DNA from 4 places in the Streptomyces mauvecolor genome. Region 4 is predicted to be linked to each of the others. Evidence: riboswitches for the same ligand, from Rfam matches in the RefSeq annotation. Region 4 holds a riboswitch; each other region holds the start of a gene.
The links. A riboswitch is a leader RNA that binds a small molecule or an ion and turns the genes downstream of it on or off. The one in region 4 is predicted to bind cobalamin.
Positions count from the first base shown of each region.

Region 1: it holds a riboswitch for cobalamin, as region 4 does, so the genes downstream of both, ABD346_RS07110 (cobalamin biosynthesis protein) here and nicT (Nickel transporter NicT) in region 4, are expected to answer to the same signal.
Region 2: it holds a riboswitch for cobalamin, as region 4 does, so the genes downstream of both, ABD346_RS26620 (ribonucleoside-diphosphate reductase subunit alpha) here and nicT (Nickel transporter NicT) in region 4, are expected to answer to the same signal.
Region 3: it holds a riboswitch for cobalamin, as region 4 does, so the genes downstream of both, metE (5-methyltetrahydropteroyltriglutamate--homocysteine S-methyltransferase) here and nicT (Nickel transporter NicT) in region 4, are expected to answer to the same signal.

Region 1 covers NZ_BAAASQ010000007.1:58,366-60,559, reverse strand. Annotated here, with positions in the region: gene ABD346_RS07110 (cobalamin biosynthesis protein) at 1-721, opposite strand, end outside; cobalamin riboswitch at 820-958, opposite strand; gene ABD346_RS07105 (hypothetical protein) at 1,060-1,281, opposite strand; gene ABD346_RS07100 (inorganic phosphate transporter) at 1,313-2,194, opposite strand, start outside.
Region 2 covers NZ_BAAASQ010000021.1:271,397-273,590, forward strand. Annotated here, with positions in the region: gene ABD346_RS26620 (ribonucleoside-diphosphate reductase subunit alpha) at 1-1,478, opposite strand, end outside; cobalamin riboswitch at 1,606-1,734, opposite strand; partial or broken gene ABD346_RS26625 (Uma2 family endonuclease) at 1,850-2,194, shown strand, end outside.
Region 3 covers NZ_BAAASQ010000004.1:252,530-254,723, forward strand. Annotated here, with positions in the region: gene ABD346_RS04295 (ATP-binding protein) at 1-554, opposite strand, end outside; cobalamin riboswitch at 702-922, shown strand; gene metE (5-methyltetrahydropteroyltriglutamate--homocysteine S-methyltransferase) at 1,076-2,194, shown strand, end outside.
Region 4 covers NZ_BAAASQ010000004.1:366,539-368,732, forward strand. Annotated here, with positions in the region: gene ABD346_RS04765 (arsenate reductase family protein) at 1-112, opposite strand, end outside; gene ABD346_RS04770 (hypothetical protein) at 231-512, shown strand; gene ABD346_RS04775 (ArsR/SmtB family transcription factor) at 578-952, opposite strand; cobalamin riboswitch at 1,043-1,240, shown strand; gene nicT (Nickel transporter NicT) at 1,270-2,194, shown strand, end outside.

The sequences.
Region 1 (2,194 bases), on a different contig from region 4:
CCGCGTTGGGGCTCGGGTGCCGGCCGGCATCGGCGCGCCAGGCCCGTACCGCGCCCCTGGTGTCCGGGCCCGCCAGCGCCGCGAGGACCGCGGTGAGGCGGGCGCCCGGCCAGCCCGCCACGTCGTCCAGGCGCGCCGAGGCCCAGCCGTACCTGCGGTATCTGGCCGACTTGTGCCCGACCATCGCGTCCAGCGTGTTGACCGCCCGGAAGCCCACCAGGCCCGGCACGCCCGCGAGCGCGCCCCACACCAGGGCGCCGACGACCGCGTCCGAGGTGTTCTCGGCGACCGACTCGACGACGGCCCGCGCGATGCCGTCCGCGTCCAGGGACTGCGGGTCGCGCCCGCACAGGTGCGGCAGGCGTTCCCGGGCCACCTCGACGTCGCCCGCGGCCAGCGCGCCGCCGATGGCCCGCGCCTCACGGCCGAGCGACGTGCCGCCCACCACCGTCCAGGTGGCGGCGGCGGTCAGCGCGACGGATGCGGCGGGACGGCCCCGTACGGCACGGGAAAGGAGGACGGCAGCGCCCGCGGCGCCGCCCGCGCACACCAGGGTGTGCAGTGCGCCCCGGCCGCGGTGGTCGCGCCACAGGACGCGTTCGACGGCGCCGGCGGCGCGTCCGAACGCGGCGACCGGATGGCCGCGGCGCGGATCGCCGAGCAGGAGGTCGCCGAGGAGTCCGGCCGTGGCGCCGTAGGCGAAGGTGCGATCGGCCCGCATCCGCTCAGCCCGTCAGGGCGTCGCGGGAAGGGCCGGAATGTCTCGACGGGCAGGCGCGCATGGCGGTATGTCCTCACTCAGGGTGTCCGCGCCCTGGTTCGACGTGACCGGCGGTGAGAGTTCCTGGCTCGCGGGGATCACTCCCCGGTGACAGTGGCGGGACCGCGCCGGATTCGCACCGGCTTCCTCTTCTGCCGCCGTAGCTGGCCGGTGCAGTCCACCACGCTGCGAGAACACCCGTCAACTTGCCGTTGACCTGCGGCGCGAGAGAGTGCGCGGCGCCACACGGAACCGCCCTCCGGCGCGGGCCGGAGGGCGGTTCGGGTGATGTCCGTGGGTCAGGCGACGATCAGATAGATCCCGTACGCGACGGCCGCCGCGCAGGCCGCGAAGCAGACGTACGCGCCGGTGCGGGCCAGCGCCACATTGCCGGTGCCGGATGCCGCGGCCTCGTGCTTGGTGAGGCCGACGATGCCGAGGGTGAACAGGCCCACCAGGCCGACGGTCACCACGAGGCTGACGCCGAAGACGGAGCCGAGAGCTGCCCAGTCGATGTGCATGAGGATTCCTTAGCTGTGCCGGAGAACCGGGTCAGACCGTCGCCGGGGTGGGCGGGTCGGCAGGGGCCGCCGGGGCCGGGGCCTGGATCGTGGCCTTGAGGTCGATGGCCGCGGCGGCCGCCGCGGTCGGCGGCGGGGTGACCGCGGCGATCGCGGTGGTGACGACACCGGCGGGCTCGGCCGCGGAGGCCTCGCCGGTCTCGTCGGCGGTGACGTTGTGGTGGTCGACCGGCTGGCGGCGCGACAGCTTCCAGATGGTGCCCGAACCGGCGACCAGGAGGATCGCGACGGCGACGATGCCCCAGGTGCCCTGCTTGGTGAGGAACTCCGCACCCGCGCCCACGAGTCCGGCGGCCGGCAGCGTGAGAATCCAGGCGACGGCCATCCGGGAGGCGGTGGACCAGCGGACCACGCCGCCCTTGCGGCCGATGCCCGCGCCCATGACGGAGCCCGAGCAGACCTGGGTGGTGGAGAGCGAGAAGCCGATGTGCGAGGAGGCCAGGATGACGGTGGCGGCGCCGGTCTGGGCGGCGAAGCCCTGCGGCGGGCGCAGCTCGGTCAGGCCCTTGCCCATGGTGCGGATGATGCGCCAGCCGCCGAGGTAGGTGCCCATCGCGATGGCCAGACCGGCCGAGACGATGACCCACAGCGGGGGGTTCGCGCCCGGGTGCAGCACACCGCCGGTGACCAGGGCGAGGGTGATGATGCCCATCGTCTTCTGGGCGTCGTTGGTGCCGTGGGCGAGCGAGACGAGGCCGGCCGAGGCGATCTGGCCCGCGCGGTAGCCCTTGGCGGTGGCCTTCTCGTCGGTGTTCCGGTTGAGCCGGTACGTCAGCCGGGTGGCCAGCATCGCGGCGATGCCCGCGACGATCGGCGCGGCGACGGCGGGGAGCAGCACCTTGGTGACCACGGT
Region 2 (2,194 bases), on a different contig from region 4:
TTGATGTCGACGACCCGGTCGAGGAAGGTCACGGCGGTGCGGACGGTCGCGTCGAGGCGCTCCCAGTCGATGCCGTCGCCCACGACGAAGGCGCCCAGGTTGACCGAGCCGAGGTTGCAGACCGCCGTCTCGCCGTCGTCCGTGACCTCCAGGATCTCGGTGCACAGGTTGGAGGAGTGGACCGTGTGGCCGGGCTCGGCCGTCTGGTTGGCGGTGCGGTTGGAGGCGTCCTTGAACGTCATCCACCCGTTGCCGGTCTGCGCGAGGGTGCGCATCATGCGGCCGTACAGGTCGCGGGCCGGCATGGTCTTCTGGGCGAGCCCGGCGGCCTCGGCCTTGCGGTAGGCGGCGTCGAACTCCTCGCCCCACAGGTCGACGAGCTCGGGCACGTCGGCCGGCGAGAACAGCGACCACTGGCCGTCGGCGTCGACCCGGCGCATGAACTCGTCGGGGATCCAGTGCGCGAGGTTCAGGTTGTGCGTACGCCGCTGGTCCTCACCGGTGTTGTCGCGCAGCTCCAGGAACTCCTCGATGTCGGAGTGCCAGGTCTCCAGGTACACCGCGGCCGCGCCCTTGCGCCGGCCGCCCTGGTTGACCGCGGCCACCGACGCGTCGAGGGTCTTCAGGAACGGGACGATGCCGTTGGAGTGGCCGTTGGTGCCCCGGATCAGCGAACCGCGGCCACGGATGCGGGAGTACGAGAGGCCGATGCCGCCCGCGTGCTTCGAGAGGCGTGCCACCTGGTGGTAGCGGTCGTAGATCGAGTCGAGCTCGTCCAGCGGCGAGTCGAGCAGGTAGCAGGACGACATCTGGGGGTGCCGGGTGCCGGAGTTGAAGAGCGTCGGGGAGGACGGCAGGTAGTCCAGGCGGCTCATCAGGCCGTACAGGGACGCCACTTCGTCCAGGGCGCGGACCGACTCGTCCTCGGCGAGGCCGGACGCCACGCGCAGCATGAAGTGCTGGGGGGTCTCGACGACCTTGCGGGTGATCGGGTGGCGCAGCAGGTAGCGGGAGTAGAGGGTGCGCAGGCCGAAGTAGCCGAAGCGGTCGTCGGCGCCGTCGGCGAGGGCGGCGTCCACCAGCGCGTCGAGGCGGGCGGCGTGGGCGTCGACGAACTCGGCGGTGCGGTCGGCGATCAGGCCCTCGCGGTGGCCGACGGCGACCGAGGCGGAGAACGAGACCGCGCCCTGGGTCGCGGCCTCTTCGGCGATGGTGATGGTCAGGAGGCGGGCGGCGAGGCGGGAGTACGCCGGGTCCTCGGAGATGAGCCCCGCGGCCGCCTCGGTGGCCAGCTCGCGCAGCTCGGCCTCGTCGGAACGGGCGTTGCGGCCCCGCAGCGCGGCGGCGGCGACCCGGCCGGGGTCGGTGTCCGCGAGGTCGGCGGTGAGATCGGTCAGGGTCCGCAGCAACGCGGTCCCCGGGGCATCCGCCAGCTCTTCGGTGATCGCTGAAGCGGGATCCGCAGGGGCGATGGTCACGTGGGGGGCACTCCCTCGCTCGGCACGGGGCCCTTCGGAGGGAGGCGTCGGCGCGCGTCGGGGCAGCCCGAGCGCGTCGTCCACCGGCCCAACCGCGAGGCCCGGACGTCTGGCATCCGGTTCGGTCGACCCGGACGCGCCATCGGCAGGTCATCGGACTCGACCGGCACAAAGACGTACAGGTCATACCGTTGCGGGACAGTTCCGGATTCGAACCGGATTCCCCTGCGGCGACAGCGAGGACGAGCATACATGTGGGGGGCTCCGGATGCGGCAGCCCCCACATGTTGTGTCAGCCGCGATGTGGCGCTCCTGTGACGTACCTCTCCGCTATCGTCGGAGACAGCACCGTCGAGGAAGGTGAGCGAGGCATGACCGTGATGGCCGACCGCCCCCACATGCTGCCCGACGAATTCGAGGCTCTGGCGCGCATAGCAGCCCGCGAGAGGGAGGGAACGCGGCTCGAATTCATCAACGGGGTCATCAGGAGCAAGGCCATCCCGGACGGCGATCACAACCGGATCATTCAGTGGCTGCTCAAGGTCTGCATGCAGGCTCGGCCTGACGACCTCTTCCTGCACCCGGGACAGGGGATCAAGGCGGAGGAATACCGGACGGGGCGCGCCATCCCCGATGCGGTGCTGGCTCATCCGGATGCCTTCGTCGGGCAGGGCGATTGGGTCGACCCGGACCCCATTCTCATGGTGGTCGAGGTG
Region 3 (2,194 bases), 110 kb from region 4:
CGGTCCTGCCATGCCGTGTCGTCGTCACGTGCCGTGGCCAGGAGCACGACCGCGGTGGTGCGCGCGCTGTCGGCCAGCTCCAACAGCAGCCGCAGGGACGACGCGTCGGCGGCGTGCGCGTCGTCGAGGACCAGGAGCAGTGGCCGGTTCTGCGCCGCCGTCGCGAGCACCTCGGCCACATCTCCGGTCAACCGCAGCCGCGCCGCCTCGGGGTCGGTCCGGCCCCCGGAGCCCGCCCCGGCCCCCGACACCAGCGCCCGCAGCGGCGGCGACCCGCTCACCAGGCGGCCGCACCGCACATCGTCGGAGACGAGTTCGCGCAGCAGCCGCGACCAGGGCCACAGGGCCCGCCCGGTGGGGCCCGGCGGGCACCACGTCCACAGCGTGCGGAACCCGTCGGCGTGTGCGACGGCCTCCTCCGCGGTCCGCGTCTTGCCCACGCCGGCCGCGCCGGTCAGCGACACCAGCCCTCCCCGGCCCGCCGCCGCGCTCGCCAGCGCGTCTTTCAGCTCACGCAGCACGTCCTCGCGCCCGACAAACGGATAACCCGCCACGATGCCCGCCTCGTCCGTCCCATCGCCGCTTCGAGAGTGCTCCTCCCTTCGAGCGTAGGCAGCCGGGGCCCGGAGCGCGAGGCGCCGCGTGCGCCGACTCACCGTCCGGCATGCGGAAACGCGGTTTCCCGGTCGCCGGTCGAGCGCATAGGGTGCGGATGCAGCTGGTTCGCCCCGTCCGCCAGGCGGGATGCGTCGCAAGAGGGAACCCGGTGGGAATCCGGGACTGCCCCGCAGCGGTGAGCGGGAACGACCGCCGTCATACGCACTGGGCCCGGCCGGGTCTGGGAAGCGACGGCCAGTAGATGCCTCAAAGAGCACGAGGCGTGCCCGCGAGTCCGAAGACCTGCCACTGCCCGTGTGCGACCGATCGCGCGCGGAGATCCCGGTGACCTCGAGGGCGGGTCGGCGTACGCACCAGCGGCAACGGCACACACGCCGTGGCCCCGGTCCGTCGTTCCTCCGCGCCTTCGTCCCGTTCCGGGGTCCGCTCCACCGAAGAGCTCGCGAAGGAGAGTCTCGTGACCAAGTCCGCAGCCGCGGCAGCACGCGCCACCGTGTACGGCTACCCCCGCCAAGGCCCGAACCGGGAACTGAAGAAGGCGATCGAGGGCTACTGGAAGGGCCGTGTCGGCGCCCCCGAGCTCCGGCGGACCGCCGCCGAACTGCGGGCGGCCACCTGGCGGCAGCTCGCCGAGGCCGGCGTCCACGAGGTGCCGACCGGCGACTTCTCGTACTACGACCACGTCCTGGACACCAGCGTCATGGTGGGCGCCGTGCCCGGCCGCCACCGCGAGGCCGTCGCGGCCGATGCCCTGGACGGCTACTTCGCGATGGCGCGCGGCACCCAGGACGTGGCGCCGCTCGAAATGACCAAGTGGTTCGACACCAACTACCACTATCTGGTACCGGAGTTGGGGCCGGACACCGTCTTTTCCGCCGACTCCTCCAAGCAGGTCGGAGAGTTCGGGGAGGCCCTCGCGCTCGGGCTCGCCGCGCGTCCCGTGCTCGTGGGTCCGGTGACCTATCTGCTGCTCGCCAAGCCCGCGCCCGGCGTGGCCGCCGACTTCGAGCCGTTGACCCTGCTCGACCGGCTCCTTCCGGTGTACGCGCGGGTGCTGGCCGATCTGCGGGCGGCCGGGGCCCAGTGGGTGCAGCTGGACGAGCCCGCGCTCGTCCAGGACCGCACCCCCGCCGAACTGAACGCCGTCGCCCGCTCCTACCGCGAACTCGGCGCGCTCACCGACCGCCCCAAGCTCCTGGTCGCCTCGTACTTCGACCGGCTCGGTGAGGCCCTGCCGGTCCTCGCCAAGGCGCCGGTCGACGGGCTCGCCCTGGACTTCACCGGCCCCGCGGCCGCCAACCTCGACGACCTCGCCGCGGTCGGCGGCCTGCCCGGCAAGCGGCTCGTCGCGGGGGTCGTGGACGGGCGCAACGTGTGGATCAACGACCTGGAGAAGTCGCTGTCCACCCTGGGCACGCTGCTCGGTCTCGCCGACCGCGTGGACGTGGCCGCTTCCTGCTCGCTGCTCCATGTCCCGCTCGACGCGGCCGCCGAACGCGGCATCGAGCCGCAGATCGCGCGCTGGCTCGCGTTCGCCCGCCAGAAGACCGCCGAGGTCGTCACGCTCGCCCGCGGC
Region 4 (2,194 bases):
GCGAGGGCACGTCTTCGAGATAGCGGCGCACCGTGTACTCGGCGCCCTCCGCTTCCAGCAGGTCCACCGCGCTGCGGCACTTCGAACAGGCCGGGTTGATCCAGATCTCCATGCCCGCCAGGCTACCCGCGATCCGCCCCCAAAGCCCGGCTGGCCAGGGCCGATTGTCAGTGCCCCCCAGTAAAATTGAAGCAGTAAGTGAGGGTTCCCGACTGCCCAGGAGGATGCCCATGACCGCTGCCGTACTCACCTCGCACGCCCCGAAACAGTTGTCCCTCAAGACCCTTCACAAGGTGCCGCTCCCCGCCGGGCGTCCGCGCGTGTGGTACGAGTCCCACAACCGGCGTCTGAAGGCCATGCGCCTGGCCATCGCCCTGCTCGACACGGGGGTGTACCGGCCGGAGCAGGCGCCGGACCGCACGATACGCACCGTGGCCGCGCTCATCGGAGTGCACCCGCCGTCGGAGACGACCTGCCGGATGGTGCGCGCGCTGATCTACGACGGGCGCTGAGCAGTACCTGCGTCCCGGCCCGGGTCACGCCTTCGGGAAGCCGCAGGCGTGCCCCGGGCCGTTCTTCAACTCCGTGCGTCCGCGCCGTACTCCGCCCCGTACTCGTCGAGGAGGCGCGCGGTCGCCTCGTCGACCACCCGGTAGCGCACCACCCGCCCCTCCTTCTCACCGGCGACCGCTCCGGCCGCCCGCAGCAGCCGCAGGGCCTGCGAGACGGCCGGGTCGCGCATGCCCGTCGCCACCGCCAGATCGGAGACGGCGAGCGGGCCCGCCCGGTGCAGGGCGAGCAGCAGCGCGAGCCGGTTGGGGTCGGCGAGCAGGGAGAACCGGTCGGCCCAGGCCCGTACCCGGCCGGGGTCGCCGATCGCCGCGATGGCGTCGCAGACCCGGTGGCCGTCGATGGTGCGGTGGCCGGCGCGCTCGGCGGGAACGAGATGCATGCGCGCATTTTCGCAGGGCCGTGCCCACGTGGCCCGTGTGATCTTCGATACCTGCACAGGTGTGCAGCTGGGCAGGCAACTTCCCAGCGTCTAGGGTGACGTCGCCGTGGTGTTCGGGAAGACCGGTGCGAAACCGGAGCGGCCCTCGCCACTGTGATCGGGTTCCCCGGGTTCCGGGGAGCCGCCGTCCCCTCGCGACGCCACTGGCCAGGATCCACCTGCCCGGGAAGGCCGGGACCAAGGCACCCGCCCGTCAGCCAGGAGACCGGCCGCGGCATCTCACGAAGTGATCCACGAGGTGCTGGAGCGTGACCCGCATGACCCTGCCCGTTCGCACGTCCCCCGAGACGGGCGCCGCCGCCGTGCCGTCCTTCCACTGGCGGCGCGAGGACACCGTCCGCACCGCCGTCCTGCTCGCGGTGATAGCCGCCCTCCATGTCGTCGCCTTCGGCGTCCTGTTCCTGCTCGTGGCCCCCGAGCACTACGCGGTCGGCACCAAGACGTACGGCATCGGCCTCGGCATCACCGCCTACACCCTCGGCATGCGGCACGCCTTCGACGCCGACCACATCGCGGCCATCGACAACACCACCCGCAAGCTGATGGCCGACGGCAAGCGTCCGGTGTCCGTCGGCTTCTGGTTCGCGCTCGGCCACTCCAGCGTCGTCGTGGTCATGGCGGGCCTGGTGGCCGGCGGCGCCCACCTCGCGGGCACCCTGATGGACGAGGACTCCAGCGCCCACCAGGTGATGGGCGTGGTCGGAACCACCGCTTCCGGCTCCTTCCTCTATCTGATCGCCGCCCTCAACCTGGTCGCCCTGTTCGGCATCCTGAAGGTGTTTCGGGCGATGCGCGCCGGTGCGTACGACGAGAAGGAACTCGAAGCGCACCTGGACTCGCGGGGCTTCATGAACCGCATCCTGGGCCGCTTCACCAAATCCATCTCGCGGCCCGGCCAGATGTACCCGCTCGGCTTCCTCTTCGGCCTCGGCTTCGACACCGCGACCGAGGTCACCCTGATGGTGATGGCCGGCACCGGCGCCGCCGCCGGACTTCCCTGGTACGCGATCCTGTGCCTGCCGCTGCTGTTCGCGGCCGGGATGAGCCTGTTCGACACGCTGGACGGCACGTTCATGAACTTCGCCTACCAGTGGGCGTTCTCGAACCCGGTCCGCAAGGTCTACTACAACCTCACCATCACCGGCCTCTCGATCGCGGTGGCCTTCTTCATCGGCACCATCG